One region of the Planococcus sp. NCCP-2050 genome, then DNA from elsewhere that is predicted to be linked to it. Evidence: a T-box and tRNA genes for the amino acid it is inferred to sense, from the RefSeq annotation. Region 1 holds a T-box; the other holds one or more tRNA genes.
The links. A T-box is a leader RNA that pairs with one kind of tRNA and senses whether it is charged. The one in region 1 lies ahead of leuS (leucine--tRNA ligase), so its partner is inferred to be a tRNA-Leu.

Region 1 (4,215 bases):
TAATTTCGTTTTCACTTTGCCGTTCACTTGCACAACTACCTCGATTTCATCATCGACCATTTTTGATTCATCGAACGTTGGCCAAGCTTCATACGTCACCGTTTCTGAGTGGCCCAATTTCTCCCATAGTTCTTCTGCTACGTGTGGAGCAACTGGCGACAATAATTTCACAAAGCCTTCAACGTATTCTTTTGGAATCGCGTCGACTTTATAGCCTTCGTTAATGAAGACCATCATTTGTGAAATCCCTGTATTGAAACGAAGCCCTTCAAAGTCTTCCGTTACTTTCTTCACGGTTTGGTGATAGACTTTTTCCAATTTGCCGTCGTTTGAATCCACGATTTTTGCACTCAATGCGCCTCTTTCTTCATCGATGAACAACCGCCAAACACGGTCTAGGAAGCGGCGTGCCCCATCCAAGCCATTGGTTGACCAAGCAATCGAAGCTTCAAGCGGCCCCATGAACATTTCGTAAAGGCGAAGCGTATCTGCTCCGTGGCTTTCGATGATCTGGTCCGGGTTGACCACATTGCCTTTAGATTTCGACATTTTTTCATTGCCTTCTCCAAGGATCATTCCTTGGTTGAACAATTTCTGGAACGGCTCTTTCGTCGGCACAACGCCAAGATCGTAAAGCACTTTATGCCAGAAACGCGCATACAATAAATGAAGGACGGCATGTTCTGCTCCGCCGATGTAAACATCAACTGGAAGCCAATGCTTCAATAATTCCGGATCTGCCAACATTTCGTCGTTAGTCGGATCGATATAGCGCAGGTAATACCAGCAGCTTCCCGCCCATTGCGGCATCGTATTTGTTTCGCGGCGGCCTTTCATGCCTGTTTCCGGATGGACGACATTGACCCATTCGGTGATATTCGCAAGCGGCGATTCGCCTGTTCCGCTCGGTTTAATATCTTTCGTTATCGGCAGCGTCAACGGCAAGTCTTTTTCATCTACCGGTGTCATTGTGCCATCTTCCCAGTGGATGATTGGAATTGGCTCACCCCAATAGCGCTGGCGGCTGAATAGCCAGTCGCGTAGGCGATACGTGATTTTCTTCTCGCCGACCCCGTGTTCTTCAAGCCAAGCAATCGCTTTTGCGATCGCTTCTTTTTTGTTCAATCCGTTCAAGAAATCGGAATTGATCAATTCGCCGTCGCCTGCGTATGCTTCTTCCGCGATGTTTCCACCGGATACTACTTCGACAATCGGCAAGTCGAATTGCTTCGCAAATTCATAGTCGCGCTCATCATGTGCTGGAACTGCCATGATGGCCCCAGTTCCGTAAGTAGCCAGTACATAATCGGCAATCCAGATCGGCATTTTATCGCCGCTGACCGGATTGACTGCATACGAACCGGTAAAGACGCCTGATTTCGATTTGGCCAAATCCGTACGCTCTAAATCGCTTTTCGTTTTCACGTCATCGATGTATTTTTCGACTGCCGCTTTTTGATCAGCCGTCGTAATGGAAGCCACCAATTTATGTTCCGGTGCAAGCACTGCATAAGTTGCACCGAAAATCGTATCTGGACGTGTTGTAAATGCGCGGAAAGAATGCTCCGTGCCTTCAACTCCAAACTCAAGTTCTGCCCCTTCGGATTTTCCGATCCAGTTGCGCTGCATGTCTTTCAAGCTTTCCGGCCAGTCAAGATCATCCAAGTCTTCAAGCAAACGGTCCGCATATTCCGTAATGCGCAGCACCCATTGGCGCATCGGGCGGCGTTCAACCGGATGTCCTCCGCGTTCAGAAACGCCGTCGACCACTTCTTCGTTGGCAAGGACTGTACCCAGTGCCGGGCACCAGTTCACAGCCACTTCATCTACATAGGCCAAGCCTTTATTGTAAAGCTGGATAAAAATCCATTGCGTCCATTTATAGTAAGACGGATCCGTCGTGTTGACTTCGCGGTCCCAGTCATACGAAAATCCAAGTTCCTGGATTTGGCGCTTGAACGTTTCAATATTCTTCGCCGTAAATTCAGCTGGATCGTTTCCTGTATCCAGTGCATATTGTTCTGCTGGAAGGCCGAATGCATCCCAGCCCATCGGATGGAGGACATTATAGCCCTGCATACGCTTTACGCGGCTCAAAATATCCGTTGCCGTGTAACCTTCTGGATGTCCTACGTGAAGCCCAGCTCCAGATGGATACGGAAACATATCCAATGCGTAGAATTTCGGTTTATCAAAATCGGTTTCCATTTTGAACGTTTTGTTCTGATCCCAGAACTTCTGCCATTTCTTCTCGACTGTCTTGTGCTTGAATGTCATCTCAAATTCCTCCTCAAAATAAAAACTCCCGTCCCTCATATTAATAAGGGACGGGAGTTTCCCGCGGTACCACCCAAATTAGCGATTGCTCGCTCAACTTGACTCCTTAACGCGGAAAACGGTGTATCTTACTTGGTTTCACATACACGGACTCCAAGGCGAGTTCAATTGCCCCAAACACCGGCTTGCACCTACCGCCGGCTCTCTTCGGAATGAAAACAATTTACTGATCCTCTTCACTGTCGTTTGCTATTATCTTTAGTTTAGCGGAACCGCCGTTTTTTGGCAATAGTTCAGGACACTTTCACGTTTTCTGTATTCAGAGGCGCATCTGTGGCATCAATGATATCTTGGACGCTGAAGCCTTCGAACACTTCCGTCAGCACTAGTCCTTCAGGCGTCACTTCGATAACGGCACGGTCAGTGATGATCTTATTAACAACGCCTTTCCCCGTAAGCGGCAAGTCACATTGCTTTTTGATTTTTGAAGATCCGTCTTTCGATACATGGTCCATGATGACAATCACTTTTTTGGCGCCATGCACCAAATCCATCGCTCCGCCCATGCCCTTGATCATTTTCCCGGGAATCATCCAGTTCGCCAAGTCCCCGTTTTCAGCAACTTCCATTCCGCCTAAGATCGCAACATCAATATGCCCGCCGCGAATCATCGCGAACGATTCAGCGCTTGTGAAAAAAGAAGAGCCTCTAATAGTGGTCACGGTTTCTTTGCCTGCATTGATCAAATCCGGATCCACTTCGTCTTCAGTTGGATATGGCCCGATGCCGAGCAATCCGTTTTCTGACTGGAGCACGACGCTTTTGTTGTCCGAGATAAAATTAGCCACTAAAGTCGGCATCCCGATCCCTAAGTTTACGTAGTCTCCATCGTTGATTTCTTTTTCTGCACGTCTCGCAATTCTTTCTCTTACTTGGTTTTTATCCATCGCTGCACACATCCTTTCTTAGACAGAACGGGTCGTTAACCGTTCAATGCGTTTTTCCTGCTTCGCTTGCAATAAGCCTTGCACATAAATGCTCGGTGTTTGTACGTGATTCGGATCGATGTCACCGGTTTCAACGATTTCTTCGACTTCCGCAATCGTGATTTTTCCAGCCGCTGCGGCCAGCGGATTGAAATTCTGCGCTGTTTTGTTGTATACGAGATTCCCCATCTTATCCGCTTTATGTGCACGCACTAAAGCGAAATCGGCACGGAGCGCATGTTCAAGTACGTATTCTTTGCCGTCAAATTCACGGATTTCTTTTCCTTCAGCGACCGTCGTACCCACTCCAGCCGGCGTGAAGAATGCCGGAATCCCTGCTCCGCCTGCACGCATCTTTTCAGCCAATGTGCCTTGCGGCGTCAATTCCACTTCTATTTCGCCAGACAACACCTGGCGCTCAAATTCCTTATTTTCTCCAACATAAGAACCGATCATTTTCTTAATTTGTTTGTTTTTCAGTAAAAGCCCGAGACCCCACTCGTCGACTCCGCAATTATTCGAAATCACGGTCAGGTCCGTTACCCCTTTGTCGACCAACGCCAAAATCAGCTGTTCCGGAATCCCTACTAGCCCGAACCCGCCAACCATAATTGTTGCGCCGTCTTGAATCTGTTCCACCGCTTCGCGTGCGGATCCATAAATCGGTTTCATTTCAGCCATCCCCCGTTCTTTCCATTGACAGAATTATGTAAATAAAAACGCTTTCATTTTAATTTAAACAAAGTATGGACGAAAAGGCAATATAGGGGGATTAAATCAAAAGGAATAACTGCATCTGCCATTTTCGCCCATATAAAAAGAAGGCCCGTCATTGGACCTTCTTTTAGGCTCGATTCAACTATAATTCTCTTGTAATTTTTTTGCCTGCTCTTTTTTCAGCGGACGGTCATAAAGCAATGACGTAATGATGGCGATGGCGACTAAAACCGTA
Region 2 (4,215 bases), on a different contig from region 1:
GCCGTTACGTTATTACAGAAATGGAGATTAAAGAAAATCGAATAGATTAAACTGGGAATTCATAATCATTTGTTTTATTAAGGTTTTGTAAAGTTGGGATTAAAGTTCTATTAAAAAAGATTAAAAAGAGCTATTATAATCTAGCTTTGAATTTATTTTAGAAATTAGCGGAGGTAAGAAAATGGCTTTCAAGAAAAAAGATAAGTTTGCAGTTCTACTAGGGGATATCGCTTTGAATTTAAAAGAGAGTGCAGCTTATTTTGCTGACTATAAATTGCGGGAAATCAGTGATTTGAAGATTTTCTCCAATACGATGAAAGATTATGAAACAAAAGGCGATAATTATGTCCATACAGTCATCCAGGACTTGAACAACGCTTTTATCACGCCTATTGAAAGAGAAGACATTCTCGCACTGGCTATGAGCATGGATGATGTGCTAGATGGTTTAGATCATACTGCCTCAATGTTTGAAATGTATTCAATCGTCAATGCGGATGAATTCATGTTGGAGTTTGTAGAAGCGATCCGCCTCAGCACGATTGAAATCGAAACGGCTGTGGATTTGATGTCTGCTAAGAAATTGCCGGCTATGAGAGAGCACGCCATTAAAATAAAAGATTACGAGTCCCAATGTGATGTGACGAGACGCCATGCGATCAAACATCTCTTCCAGACGGAAAAAGATCCGATCCGCATCATTCAATATAAAGAAATCTATGAAGAGCTTGAAGAAATTGCAGACCATTGCCAAAAGGTAGCAAATACATTTGAGTCTATTATCATGAAAAACGCTTAAGGAGCAAGATGACCGATGGATATGGTTCTGCTAATAACAGTTTTAATTGTCGTTTTTGCTGTAATATTCGACTTTATCAATGGCTTTCACGATACAGCCAATTCAATAGCTACTGCAGTCTCTACAAAAGCTTTAAAGCCGCGTCATGCAATTATGCTTGCTGCGGTAATGAACTTTGTCGGAGCTATGGCATTTACAGGAGTAGCAAAAACAATCACGAAGGATATTGTTGATCCATTTACATTGACGAATGGGTCGGTGGTGATTTTAGCCGCTTTGCTTGCTGCAATCACTTGGAACTTGGTTACCTGGTATTACGGAATTCCGAGTAGTTCTTCTCATGCTTTAATCGGATCTATCGCCGGTGCTGCCATTGCAGCGGCAGGATTTGCAGCATTGAATTACGGAGGGTTTATAAAAATTCTCCAAGCGTTGATTTTATCGCCTATTCTGGCTTTCGCTGTGGGGTATATTGTATATAGTATCTTTAAAGTAGTATTCAAAAATAATAATTTAACGAAAACGAATCGAAACTTCCGCTTGATTCAAATTGCGACAGCGGCTTTGCAATCATTTTCGCATGGTACGAATGACGCACAAAAAGCGATGGGGATTATCACAATGGCGTTGATCGTCAACAACTACCAATCTTCAGATGATATTCAGTTATGGGTGCAAGCTACTTGTGCTGCCGCAATGGCATTGGGGACGTCTGTTGGTGGATGGCGGATCATTAAGACCGTTGGCGGCAAGATTATGAAAATCCGTCCTGTCAATGGCGTAGCTGCTGATTTGACTGGAGCAGCCGTTATCTTCGGAGCGACATTCATTCATTTACCGGTTAGTACAACGCATGTCATTTCCTCTTCCATCATGGGGGTAGGAGCTTCACATCGGCTTAAAGGCGTGAAATGGGGAACCGGTAAAACGATGCTGATCACTTGGGTGATTACGATGCCGATATCGGCAGCATTAGCCGCAGCCATCTATTTCATCCTTAATATTTTCCTTTAAAATAAAAACAGGGACTTTGATATTCAAAGCCCTGTTTTTCTTTGGACTTTGGCAGCGGCTTTCATAGCTTATGTATTTAGACGGATGATGAGACTTTTCGCAAAAAAGGCTTGTGCAATTTATAAAAGCTATGTTAAGATAAATCTTGTCCAATTCGATTAAGCCGGCGTGGCGGAATTGGCAGACGCGCGGGACTCAAAATCCCGTTCCTTCACGGGAGTGTCGGTTCGACCCCGACCGCCGGTATACTTTGCACCGCTTAGCGGATGCTGAAACACTTCTTGCTTCATGCAAGAAGTGTTTTTTTATGCTCTTTTATTGAAGAAGAAGAAGAGGGTTATCGCTGAAAAGCTTGGGAGCTTGCTGTAGAAACACTTTTTAATCAATAGGAAGAGTTATTCCACTAAAGTATTTCTGCAGCTGTTAAGTGTCTTAAAAGAAGAATTAGAGGCATATATGCTCCATGAGTCTATTAAAGAAACCGGCAAAAAGCACAATTCCTGTCTTTATCCATTATTTGCTTGATATAATGACGGGAGAAAATGTGTTTAAAAGCAGAAGGAGGAGCCTATGAAGCAGATACATAGCGATATTTTTCAATTCCGTGGCAGCCATTATGAGTTTGGAAAGATGCAAGGAGAACGGTTAAGGGAATCCATTATTTTGGATAACCGCAGAAAGCAATGGAAAGCGAAACGGCCGAGATTTAAAATTGATGTAAATGAAACCAAAACTGCCTTTTTGCAGTTTGCTCCGGGGATTTGGGAAGAGTTGCTTGGGCTTCAGGAAAGCTTGGATTTGCCGATGGAGGAAGTGCTAAGGGATTTCGGAGGCTGCCGCATCGATGCGATGCCGTCTGGCTGTTCGATTGTGACAGGAGATGACTTCTTGGTCCGCAATTATGATTTCCATCCTCAGACTTATGAAGGGCGTTTTTTGCTGTTTCAGCCAACGGATGGCGGCTATGCCTTTATTGGGCCTTCTTCCCGCATAACGGGGCGCATGGATGGCATGAATGAGAAGGGCTTTGCGATGGGGTATAATTTCACGCATCGGAAACAGCCGGGAGACGGATTTGTCTGCTATATGATTGGCCGGATCATGCTTGAGACTTGTTCGACGATTCAAGAAGCAGTTGCACTTTTAAAAGAAATTCCGCATCGCGGTTCGTTTAGCTACGTTGTGCAAGATAAGAGCGGCGAGTCTGCCATCATTGAAGCAAGCCCGAGAGCAGTCGATGTCAGGAAGGATGCGGCGTGCACCAACCATTTTGAAATTCAACAACATGAAAACCGGAATTACTTAAACGATTCGTATGAACGCTTGGATGCGATCAGGCAGCAGCCGGATGCAACGCAGGATGCTTATCAGGCTTTTCGCCTGTTCAATGATGTAGATAAAGGTGTGTTTTCAAAGTTGTATAAGAGCTGGGCAGGAACCATCCACACATCTGCTTATTTGCCGAAAGAATTGACGGTATGGTTTGCTTTAGGGGGCAATCAGGAACCAGAAATTTTTGATTTCAAAAAATGGCTGGCGGGAGAAGACCTCACCGAACATAAAATCTACGGGGAGATCGATACAGATATCGGTTTTGCCCATTTGGATAAGCAGTTTATTTAAGCAAATATAAAAAGCGCCCGGTGGAGGGCGCTTTTTTTACATTTCTGCCATATGCGGGAATGGCAGTTTCGTATCGATTTTTCCGTTGATGCGTTTAGCAAGCAGTCGTTCGCCTTGCAGCCATTTCTTAAAATCAAACAGGAGCGGCAAGCGATTCGGACCGAGGGCAAAACCGACTTCCAAGCTTTCCGGGAAGTAAAAAGCGGTATGGAGCGTTCCGGAAGCCGTGCTGTATTTCTCCGAAAAGACGCCTTGTTCCAAATCGTTCAATCTGCGAAAGGCGCTGTAGGCATCTGTTGCTTCGTTTAAATGGGTGCGAATGGTTTCTTCACGGCGAATCGAATCTTTCATCTGGTAGCGGTTTTCTTCTGTCAGCAATTCAAAATGATTGGTGGAAACGTTTGAAGTGCGTGCAACGACAGAGCGTGGAGAAGCTTCAACGACTACGGATTTCCCGCTTCGGTCGAGCAGCACATAGCTGAAAGAACGGCGGTGTGGTATTTCTTCCAGCAATTCAATCGCTTCTTCCACAGTTGCACAATTCTCTAAGATCAACCGGCCGATCATATTGCAAATAAAACCGTCTTCAGAATTGCGCCGATTGATGAAGTTATAGCCCATGACGAGCCCTTTTTCATTTAACCCGTCGGTTCTGCCGGTAATTTGCATGGTCGGTCCGATTGTGGCATAGCCGCCGTCTGTCGGCTGGTACAGGGCAAACCGTCCTTCGTAGCCTTCGGGAGAGCTGTCGTAATTGCGGACCATGTATGCGCTGCTTG

Region 2: it encodes a tRNA-Leu, which carries the amino acid that the T-box ahead of leuS (leucine--tRNA ligase) is inferred to sense. The anticodon was not compared.

What each region holds. Positions count from the first base shown of each region.
Region 1 is NZ_BRCX01000003.1:28,184-32,398, reverse strand. Features, by position in the region: gene leuS (leucine--tRNA ligase) at 1-2,277, opposite strand, end outside; T-box leader at 2,321-2,526, opposite strand; gene NFU07_RS11715 (3-oxoacid CoA-transferase subunit B) at 2,571-3,224, opposite strand; gene NFU07_RS11710 (CoA transferase subunit A) at 3,243-3,935, opposite strand; gene NFU07_RS11705 (MDR family MFS transporter) at 4,119-4,215, opposite strand, start outside.
Region 2 is NZ_BRCX01000010.1:2,362-6,576, forward strand. Features, by position in the region: gene NFU07_RS17305 (DUF47 domain-containing protein) at 182-799, shown strand; gene NFU07_RS17310 (inorganic phosphate transporter) at 815-1,813, shown strand; tRNA gene NFU07_RS17315 (tRNA-Leu) at 1,976-2,059, shown strand; gene NFU07_RS17320 (C45 family autoproteolytic acyltransferase/hydrolase) at 2,384-3,436, shown strand; gene NFU07_RS17325 (C45 family autoproteolytic acyltransferase/hydrolase) at 3,473-4,215, opposite strand, start outside.